3 regions of the Brevibacillus sp. LEMMJ03 genome follow, and region 2 is predicted to be linked to each of the others. Evidence: predicted binding sites of a transcription regulator. Region 2 holds the regulator's gene; each other region holds the start of a gene.
The links. Region 2 encodes LexA, which represses DNA repair genes until DNA is damaged. Its sites were predicted from a motif close to CGAACATATGTTCG; they were not measured.

Region 1 (3,383 bases), on a different contig from region 2:
TTCCTCGGAAGGCAAACCGGTGGGATTGGTCTACGTCGGCGTCGCCGTGGAAGGGCTGCCCACGCTGGTCAAGGAGCTTCGCCTCGCCGGACGACGACAGGCCATCGTCGGCCGGGCGGCCAAATTTGCGCTGTTTTACGCGCTGCAACGACTAAAAGAAAGGTGACAACACATGACGATTTTTTCTGATTTTCCTTTACATAAATCCATTCTGCAAGCCATTTACGACATGGGCTTCGAAGAGCCGAGCCCGATCCAGGCTGCCTGCATCCCGAAAGTGCTGGAGGGCGGGGACCTGATCGGTCAGGCGCAAACGGGTACGGGGAAAACCGCCGCTTTCGGCATTCCGCTGATTGAAAAAGTGACGCCGGGCAACCGCGTGCAGGCGATCGTCCTGACGCCCACCCGCGAGCTGGCCATCCAGGTGGCGGGCGAGCTCTTGCGCATCTCCAAGTATAAAAAAGTCCGCACCCTGCCGATCTACGGCGGACAGTCCATCGGGCACCAGATCCGTGCGCTCCGCCAGGGCGTCCAGGTCGTGGTCGGGACGCCCGGCCGCGTGCTTGACCACCTGCGCCGCAAAACGCTGAAGCTGGAGCACGTGCACACGCTGGTGCTGGACGAAGCGGACGAAATGCTGGACATGGGGTTCATCGACGACATTGAAACCATTATCAACCACCTCCCGGAAGACCGTCAGACCCTGCTGTTCTCCGCGACCATGCCGCCGGAAATCAAGCGCCTGGCGACCCGCTACATGAAACAGCCGCAGACGATCGCCGTCAGCCGCGAAGAAGTGACCGCTCCGCTGATCGAGCAGGTCTACTACAAGGTGTTTGAACGCAACAAGGTGGAAAGCCTCTGCCGCATCCTGGACAGCGAAGACGTCGAGCTGGGGATCATCTTCTGCCGCACCAAACGGGGCGTGGACGAACTGACCGAAGTGCTGCAAGCGCGCGGTTACCTGGCCGACGGCTTGCACGGCGACCTGTCCCAGGCGCAGCGCGACAAGGTGATGAACGCCTTCCGCGAGGGCTCCATCGAGCTGCTGATCGCGACCGACGTGGCGGCGCGCGGCATTGACGTCGGCAACGTCTCCCACGTCATCAACTACGACATCCCGCAGGATTCCGAAAGCTACGTGCACCGGATCGGCCGTACGGGCCGCGCCGGCCGCAAGGGCATTGCCATGACGCTGGTGACGCCGCGCGAGATGCGCCAGATGATGTTCATCCAGAAACAGACCAAAGCCCAACTGATCTGCCGCAACGTGCCGTCCCTGGAGGAAGTGGCGGAACGCAAGCAGGAGCAGCTGCGGGAACAACTAGTCAACCTGTTGGAGAGCGATGGCGTGGCCGACATGTACGTGAAGGTGGCCAACTCGCTCATCGGACAGTACCCGGCGGAGAAGATCGCCGCTGCGGCGCTGCACCTCGCGTTCCACACCGAGATCGGCGAGTCGGAGGAGACCGAGGTCTACAACTTCGGGGAGACCGGCGCCGCCAAGGGGATGGTGCGCTTCTTCCTCAACGTGGGCCGCAACGTCAACGTACGCCCGCAGGATCTGGTGCGGGAGATTTCCGAGTCCGTCGGAATCCCCGGAAAGGCGGTCGGCCGCATCGACATCTTCGAGAACTTCACCTTCGTGGAGGTTCCGGAAGAAGTGGCGCCGTTCGTCTACGAATCGCTTCGCCAAACGCGCATCAACGGCAGACGGATCAACCTGGAGCCGGCAAAGCCGCGCGCCAAGCGTTCCTGATACCGACAGCCGACAGAGGCCGTCACGTTCCGTTTTCGGGGCGGACGGCCTCTTTTCATCATGCGAATATTTGTTCGCAAAAAATACTTGGCAAACGCTTCTGTCTCGATGTATGATGAAGACAAGCAAATCAGTTACGAGTTGAAAGGGAGTGTACCATTTGTCAGATCGTCGCGCTGCTTTGGAAAGTGCATTGCGTCAAATAGAAAAACAGTTCGGGAAAGGATCCATCATGAAGCTGGGGGACATGGCCAACGTTCAGGTTTCCACCGTCTCCAGCGGAGCGCTCGCCCTCGACATCGCCCTGGGTGTGGGCGGATTCCCGCGCGGCCGGATCATCGAAATCTACGGACCGGAATCCTCCGGTAAAACGACGGTTGCCCTTCACGCCATCGCCGAAGTGCAGCGCCAGGGCGGACAAGCCGCGTTTATCGACGCAGAGCACGCGTTGGACCCGGTCTACGCGGCAAAACTGGGCGTAAACATCGATGAGCTGCTGCTCTCCCAGCCTGACACGGGCGAGCAGGCGCTGGAAATCGCCGAGGCGCTGGTGCGTTCCGGTGCCGTTGACATCATCGTCGTGGACTCCGTAGCCGCGCTCGTGCCGAAAGCAGAGATTGAAGGCGAAATGGGCGACTCCCACGTGGGGCTGCAGGCCCGCCTCATGTCGCAGGCGCTGCGCAAACTGTCCGGGGCCATCAACAAATCGAAGACCATCGCCATCTTCATCAACCAGCTCCGCGAGAAAGTGGGCGTCATGTTCGGCAATCCGGAGACGACGCCGGGCGGACGCGCGCTCAAGTTCTATGCGAGCATTCGACTGGACGTGCGCAAGGCGGAAGCGATCAAGGTGGGCAACGACGTGATCGGCAGCAAGACCAAGATCAAGGTCGTGAAAAACAAGGTGGCGCCGCCGTTCAAAACCGCCGAAGTGGACATCATGTACGGCGAAGGCATTTCCAAGGAGGGCAGCATCCTCGACATCGGCGCGGAGATCGATGTGATCCAGAAGAGCGGGGCATGGTACTCCTTCAACGATGAGCGTCTGGGCCAAGGACGGGAGAACGCCAAACTCTTCCTCAAGGAAAACCCGGAAGTGGCGGCGCAAATCGAAGCCAAAGTGCGCGAGTATTTCAGCCTCAATCCCAACTCCATCCCGAGTATGGAGCCGGTCAACGATCCGGAGCAGGATGAGGAACCGGTATTTGATTTCGAGTAATCGCTTGACAGCCTGTCGCCCTGACAGGCTGTTTGATGTTCGAACCCCCGCCCGGCGCAGACGTGCTGCGAGCCGGGCGGGGTTCGCCGTAAAGGGGGGAGAGGCGCGATGAAAAGCGGCCGGATTACCGCCGTTCACCGCGACGCGAAAAACCAGCATCGCTATCATATTCAAATCGGCGACGAGGTCGTCTTTTCCGTCCATGAAGACATCCTCGTCAAGTATCAGCTTTTGAAGGGAACGGAGCTGGACGAGGCGTTCTGCCGGGAGGTGCTGCTCGCCGAAGAAGAGCACAAGGCCTACCTGTTGGCACTCCGCTATCTGGGCATCCGCCCGCGGACGAAAAAGCAGGTCGCTTCCTATCTCCGGGAGAAAGGGTATGCGGCGGACGTGGCGGATGAAATC
Region 2 (3,383 bases):
CAGTTGTTCACCTCAGTCTTCCTCCTGCGGGGGAAGCGTTTTGACAAACAGGACGCGGTCATGCCCCCGGCCGTCGTAATTGGATTCTGTCAGCGCCGTCCGCCCGTACCGCCGGGGTTCGGACGGGGCTGATCAGGCAAAAATGTGGACAAGGATGAAAAGAATGATGCAACGGATGGCGCCCTGATCCGTATATCCTTACAGAAAGGAGTGTACCCGATGGAGATACTGCTGTGGATCGTCATCGTGGCGTTGTTTGTCGCAAGCATCGCCGGTATTTTTCTGCCGGTTTTGCCGGATACGATATTGCTGTGGGCAGGGTTCCTGCTGTACCACTTTGTCCTCGCCGAACCGGGAGCCGGGCTGCCGGCGTCGTTCTGGTGGGGGATGGCGGTGCTGAGCGTGCTGCTGTACGGAGCCGATTTGCTGACCAACATGTACTTCGTGAAGCGGTACGGCGGTTCCAAGTGGTCGTCGATTGCCGCGGCGGTCGGCATTTTTCTCGGGATTTTCCTGTTTCCGCCGTTCGGGATGCTGATCCTGCCGTTCCTGTTTGTGGTGCTGGTGGAGCTGTTCGTCTCCAACCAACCGCTCGAGCGGGCGGTTAAGGCGGGCGTGGGATCGCTTGTCGGATTTCTCGGCAGCGCGGTCGTCAAGGTCGTCCTGCAAATCGTGATGATCATTTGGTTCTTCATCGCCGCCTTGTAGGCCCGTGAATCGAATGGGCAGCGGGATGCAACCCCTGCCCCGGATCGTTCCGGTCTGACCGCGACGATACACAGAAAGGAGCCCGTATCTTTCGCCTACGGTCGGGAAAGATACGGGCTCCTCCTTTTGCTAGTGAATCAACCGGTACACCCCGATCACTTTCCCCAGAATCGTGACCGAGTCCAGAATGATCGGTTCCATCGTGGAGTTTTCCGGCTGCAGGCGGAAGTGGTTTTTTTCCTTGAAGAAGCGCTTGACGGTGGCTTCGTCCTCATCGGTCATGGCCACGACGATGTCGCCGTTGTTGGCCACGTTTTGCTGGCGCACGATGACGTAGTCGCCGTCGAGGATGCCCGCCTCGATCATGCTGTCGCCCGACACGCGGAGCATGTACACCTTGTCCGAGGTGACGATGTGCTCCGGCAGGGGAAAGTAATCCTCGACGTGTTCCACCGCCGTAATCGGCTGCCCTGCCGTTACCTTCCCGATGACGGGCACACGAACGACGGATTCTTCGAAGTCCTCCTGGTAGCGGTCGCCATCGGTCAACAGCTCAATCGCGCGCGGCTTGGTGGGATCGCGCCGGATCAGCCCCTTCTTTTCCAGCCGGGCCAGGTGACCGTGGACGGTGGAGCTGGAGGCCAGCCCGACGGCCTCGCCGATTTCCCGAACGGACGGAGGATACCCCTTGTCGCGGACTTCCTTGCGAATGAAGTCGATAATGGCTTGTTGTCTATTGGATAGCTTGGACATGGACCACACCCCTGTTTTCTCGAACATGTTTTCTATATTATACCATGGGATCTTGCGTTCGACAAACATAAGTTCGATTTCAACTTGACACAAAACACATGTTCGCATTATGATGAGAACAAGACGATAGAACGTATGTTTGCAGGGGGATGGTATCATGCATGCAATTTCCGCACACAACCGCTTTGCCAAAAAACCGGAGCGCCGCAGCCGCATCGGTGTGACACGCGGTCAAGCATTGGTGTTTTTCGTGGTATTCTCTCTCTTTTTTTACTTCTTGACAGAACTTGTGTTCGCATCGGAGTCGGCGTCGGTCGTTCCCGTGAAGGAAGTGACGGTTCAGCCGGGGGACAGCTTGTGGAAAATTGCCGTCCAGTACCAGGACGAAGCCGGCATGGAAGTGCGTGAACTGGTGTACGCGATCAAAAAGATGAACCGGCTGGACAACTCCAACATTTACCCCGGACAGCGCCTGGCTGTTCCCGTCGGAGAGTAGACGGCAGCGCAGGCAGCGGAGCAGGCCCAAGTATTTCCTTTCGTTTGCGTTGTGCCGCCGATGTGTTATAATAGAGCGGCATTACCGAGAGTAGGGGGAGAGGCTGTGGTAACCGACGCGGAAATCAAACGGATCAACGAGTTGGCCAAGAAATCCCGCGAAGAGGGCCTGACCGACGAAGAAAAACAGGAGCAGCAGGCGCTGCGGCGCAAGTACATCGATGCTGTCAAGGCGTCCCTGCGGGCCAACCTGGAATCGATCCGCTATGTGGAAGATCTTGAAGACAACGGTCCCAAACATTAAGATAACGTGTACTGGCACAGGAAGGCATCCACGCATGACGCTTGGATGTCTTTTTCTACGACGAAATGGGCCGAACAGGGAGGAATGCGCATGTCGTGGCTGGTTGTCGCAGTGGGCGGCGCCGTGGGATCAATCATGCGGTACGGATTGGGCTTGGTGATGAACCAGCCGGGCTGGCCGGCAGGTACGTGGGCGGCCAACGTTGTGGGTTCGTTTTGCATCGGGCTCTTGTACGCCTGGGGAAAGGAGCGGGGGTTTCTCTCACCGGAGCTGTACCTGCTCTTCACCACCGGGCTGTTGGGCGGCTTTACGACCTTTTCCACCTTTTCTCTGGAGGTGGTCACCTTTTTCGGAGACGGGAACATCGGACGCGGATTGGCGTATGTGCTGCTCAGCGTAGGCATTGGCCTGTTGGCCTGCGGAGCCGGGGTCTGGCTGGGCCGGCATGTGGGCTGAGCCAGCCGCGTTCGAAGCGAAAGGAGTATGGACGTGACGATTCGGCATCCGGATTACGAACGGGAACAAAAACGGCTGGATGAAACGGTGTCCGCCATCGAACGGGAGATCGAGATGCTGCGCGAAGAAGTTCGGGAAGTGACCGACGACTACGTGAAGCAGGTGGTCGCTTACAAAAAGGCCAAGGAACTGCGGTATCTGGAAGACCAAGGGAAGGACAAACCGTACTTCGGCCGGGTGGACTTTCTCAAGGACGAGACGTACGAGCTGGACATCGTCTATATTGGCAAGCGCGGGATCGTCCGGAGCGATACGTTTGATGCGCTGGTCGTGGACTGGCGTGCTCCGATTGCCGGCCTCTACTACAGCGGCGAGAGCAAGGACGCCTTCTACCGGACCGACAAGGGCATCGTCCGCGGAGAAGTTCGCCTGAAGCGGAACTTTGCCATCGAAAAGGGGAAGATTACCGGAATCTACGACGGGGCGGTCAAGGAGACGATCCACCGGGAAATGGGCCATCCCGACGAGTTTCTCCAGGAAGGGTTTATCGATGAGTTTCTCGCCGCCAATCTGAACCAGACAAACGACAGTCGGCTGAAGGACATCGTGGCGACCATCCAGTCCGAACAAAACGACATCATTCGGGCGGACAAAGACCGTCCCATCG
Region 3 (3,383 bases), on a different contig from region 2:
ACCTGCTGAGCTTTCTCCCATGTTTCCACATTAACAATGGCCGGAACTTCACGCTCAATAATTTCACGTTTCTTATTACTTCGTTTCCCGTACTGGTGAATCCCTTTGTAGGTGGTATTGATAATGATGTTGCGGATTCGTGCTGGCCGCCAGATACCTGAGGTTTTCTCCTTACGTTTGCCGCGTGTTACTTTCCGATCATCTTTTGTATATGAAGTCGGAACACCCAGGGCGTTTAGGTAATCGGCAACCTTGATGCAGGAGAGTCCTTGGTTCGCAAGCATGTGAAAGATTAACCGGACTACTCCGGCTTCGCTCATATCGGAGTGGGGGAGGGGATCTTCGTTAATCTCCAAAAACCCTTCATGGTTAACCCGATAACCATAGGGAACAATGCCTCCAAGCCACTTCCCAGTACGTGCTGCTCGGTTAGCACCATACCACATACGTTCCAGGATCGTTTCTCTTTCCAGGTCAGCAACACCGGCCAAGATAGTGAGGAGGAAGCGGCCAGAAGGGTCACCAGTGTCAAAGGGTTCGGTCATGGAACGGATTTTTACACCGTAGCCTTCTAATTCATGTACGGCGTTCAAAATGATACGCGCTGATCTGCCCAATCGGTCAAGCCGATAGATGAGGAGGAGATCGATCTGGCCGTTCTTAGCGTCCTCAAGAAGTTCTCGCCCCGCAGCTCGAGCATCCAGGGGAATGGTACCTGTTACCCCGTCATCCTTGTACCACTTCACGATTTCAAGTTGGTGGAGGTCAGCATACTTTCGTGCGAACTCTAACTGGTTTTCGATTGTACCGCGTTCTGCTTGGTCGTCTGACGATACCCTCGCATAAACGACTAATCGGTTCAACATAGTTATCTCCTTGTTTCATTAAGTGTGAGAATATATGTTCGATTTTGCTATCTAAATGAATTCCCCTGCTGGGGGAATTGGTCAAAAAATCTCTGGCAACATTTACCCGGGATAACTTTTCAAGCTGAATTATAAATTTTTTCTTTGACCCGTCTCAATCTTTCCGCACACAACTCCGGAGTCACCATAAACCGGTCCGATAATACTTCTATAATTCCCGGCTGCTTAACATCAATAGCTGTAAGCATATGTAAAGGCAACGCAGCATACCGTGTGAAATTCCTCGCATCCCACTCTTGAAGCTCTCGAAACGCTTTAGGCATCATGATTTGTCGTCCAGCGTGACGGAGGATATGACAAAGCTCATGGTAAAAACGTTCCCGTTGAATTTTGGCGGGAAGCCTTTTGTCTATGGTGATGCTCCTGAAACGTCCAAATTCGTACGACATTGAGGGGACGTCCTTATACACAAGAAAGATGTTTAAGGCTTTCGCGATTCGGGACTCAACTAGATCAATGGGCTCGCGAATACCGAGGGATAGGTAGAATCGCGAGACCCATGATTCCAGAGGAGTAGGGGAATACGTGAGTTTCAAAATCCTTCACCTCGATTGAGAATCTATGTTCGTGATAAAATCAAAAGTAGTTGAATTGAACTATTCGCATTATACTATTTTGTGTAAAATTTTTCTAGATCTTGTCTGTTGCTTGAATAAGGGGAGCTAAGGAGGTTTGCTATAGTGGAGTTACCGATGGGAAAAAGATCACGGAAAAGAAAGTTTTCAAATTGAGAAGTTTGTGGAAATAAAACTCTCTTATAAACGGCACGAGAACCAGCAACAAGATTTCGGTGTATGGGGGAACTGATAGGGACGATCCAATATTTGATGGAATATCAAGGATTAGCTCTACCCCATTCCTAATCAGTCAATGTTAGGGGGAAGAGTTACCGACTTCGTGAGAAGATGAGGACTGGAAACCCCGTATCCCCCTTCCACCTATCCACAAAAAATCACCGGGTAGGTCAAATATGTCGGCGTTTACAACGAATGTTTGTTTGAATAGTTTTATATAGGTTAATGCTCAGAGATAAATGTCTTCGGGGATTGGCTCACAAAAGTAAAGGATTCCTTACTCTGCCACAGTAAGAGGTCCGGCTAACGTAAGAGGTTGGGAGCTTGTCTCCCTCCCTCTTCGTATGTTGTAAAGATACCTTTTTATTGTGAAAGATAGTGTTGTAACCTGCTATACGCAGGCATTTTTATAGCTCGTTTGAGAACGTCTATCACAGTCTTAGTGTCAGCTGGACGATCTTCCGTATGCAATATATTTATTAATTTTGCTGACAATTCGGCAAACGTTGGAATATCCACTTTTTCCTCTTTTTCAGCGAGCATGAGGACTTGAACATGATGCTTTAAAATTTGCTTCAGGTTATTGAACTGATCTACTGATAAGCCTCGTGAAATAACCCAGTCCCAAAGGCAATATTCATCCGCATCAATCGCAATCTGACGCAATAAATCAATATACATCTCTAGGCGTTCAACTTTCTCTTCTAACGATTCGTGTTTCATGATGTATCCTAAATCCTTTCCTTTACAAGAATAAGAATACTATGATATTAGCAATTGTATTGGCTACAGAGCTAGAAGCCGACGTATTGCTCATAATTGCCTGTACAATTACATCTCGTACCCTTTCCTCTACTTGATCTCCTAGACGAGCCAATTCATGAAGCTCTTCAACAATGTAAGAGCGACTTTCTAAAAGAACCTTTTTATACTTACCTTTTGGGAGTTCAGCAATAATATTATCAATGTAGTCGCTGTCTATCAAATCAGCAAGTTTTCTAATAGCTTCTTTAGTAACCTTTGCTCTCCACTGAGCCTCTACTTTCTGTTGGATATTTCCTGTAGTAGAGACGGAAATCGGTTTTGTTTGAATTACACTACTTCCAGATGCGTAAGCAGAGGAAGGTACAATTAAAGAGACTCCCAATACAGCCATAGATACAATAGGGGCAATGGTCTTTCTAAGCATATCATTATCCTCCTTTGAAAATATTTTCCATATACTGATTATACTAATTTATTATATTTTTTGCAATAGATTCCCCCTAAAAATAGTTAATCCGTAGCCTGTCTGGTAACTCCAAAATCGAGTTTGTAATACCGCTCCATAATCTAGACGTTTTGGATAGCACGCTGCGCTGGTTGCCATCCTGAAACCTGTAATGTATTCGCTCCACGCCACAACGATTGATAAACCTGGTTACTTGCAGTTGCCTATCCAGGTCATCCCGACAGAGCGTGTGGGATTAGAAACCCAGTCCATTTTCTCCACTCTTGTGGTCACGTATGAAGTGGATATTATAACTGTTTGGTTACTTCATGTGGTTACCTTTGAGCAGTCAGCCGACTTTTTGTGTACCAAAAATTGGTCTATTCTAATCCGTAATATGACGAGCTTTGCCCGACATGTGTCGCCGTGTGTACATCTGTGAACGGCACTGTT

Region 1: a site for LexA is predicted at 1,823-1,836, ahead of recA (recombinase RecA). Genes of this name have one in related genera too.
Region 3: a site for LexA is predicted at 1,481-1,494, ahead of FOI68_RS11520 (ImmA/IrrE family metallo-endopeptidase). Genes of this name have one in related genera too.

Annotation. Positions count from the first base shown of each region.
Region 1 is NZ_VKJN01000004.1:317,435-320,817, forward strand. Features, by position in the region: gene FOI68_RS07860 (competence/damage-inducible protein A) at 1-166, shown strand, start outside; gene FOI68_RS07865 (DEAD/DEAH box helicase) at 173-1,759, shown strand; gene recA (recombinase RecA) at 1,920-2,978, shown strand; gene FOI68_RS07875 (regulatory protein RecX) at 3,087-3,383, shown strand, end outside.
Region 2 is NZ_VKJN01000010.1:186,097-189,479, reverse strand. Features, by position in the region: gene FOI68_RS14630 (DUF4269 domain-containing protein) at 1-11, opposite strand, end outside; gene FOI68_RS14625 (DUF456 domain-containing protein) at 220-708, shown strand; gene lexA (transcriptional repressor LexA) at 838-1,461, opposite strand; gene yneA (cell division suppressor protein YneA) at 1,619-1,957, shown strand; gene FOI68_RS14610 (DUF896 domain-containing protein) at 2,063-2,260, shown strand; gene crcB (fluoride efflux transporter CrcB) at 2,351-2,716, shown strand; gene FOI68_RS14600 (HelD family protein) at 2,750-3,383, shown strand, end outside.
Region 3 is NZ_VKJN01000008.1:347-3,729, reverse strand. Features, by position in the region: gene FOI68_RS11525 (recombinase family protein) at 1-866, opposite strand, end outside; gene FOI68_RS11520 (ImmA/IrrE family metallo-endopeptidase) at 986-1,462, opposite strand; gene FOI68_RS11515 (DUF1878 family protein) at 2,084-2,443, opposite strand; gene FOI68_RS11510 (hypothetical protein) at 2,466-2,909, opposite strand.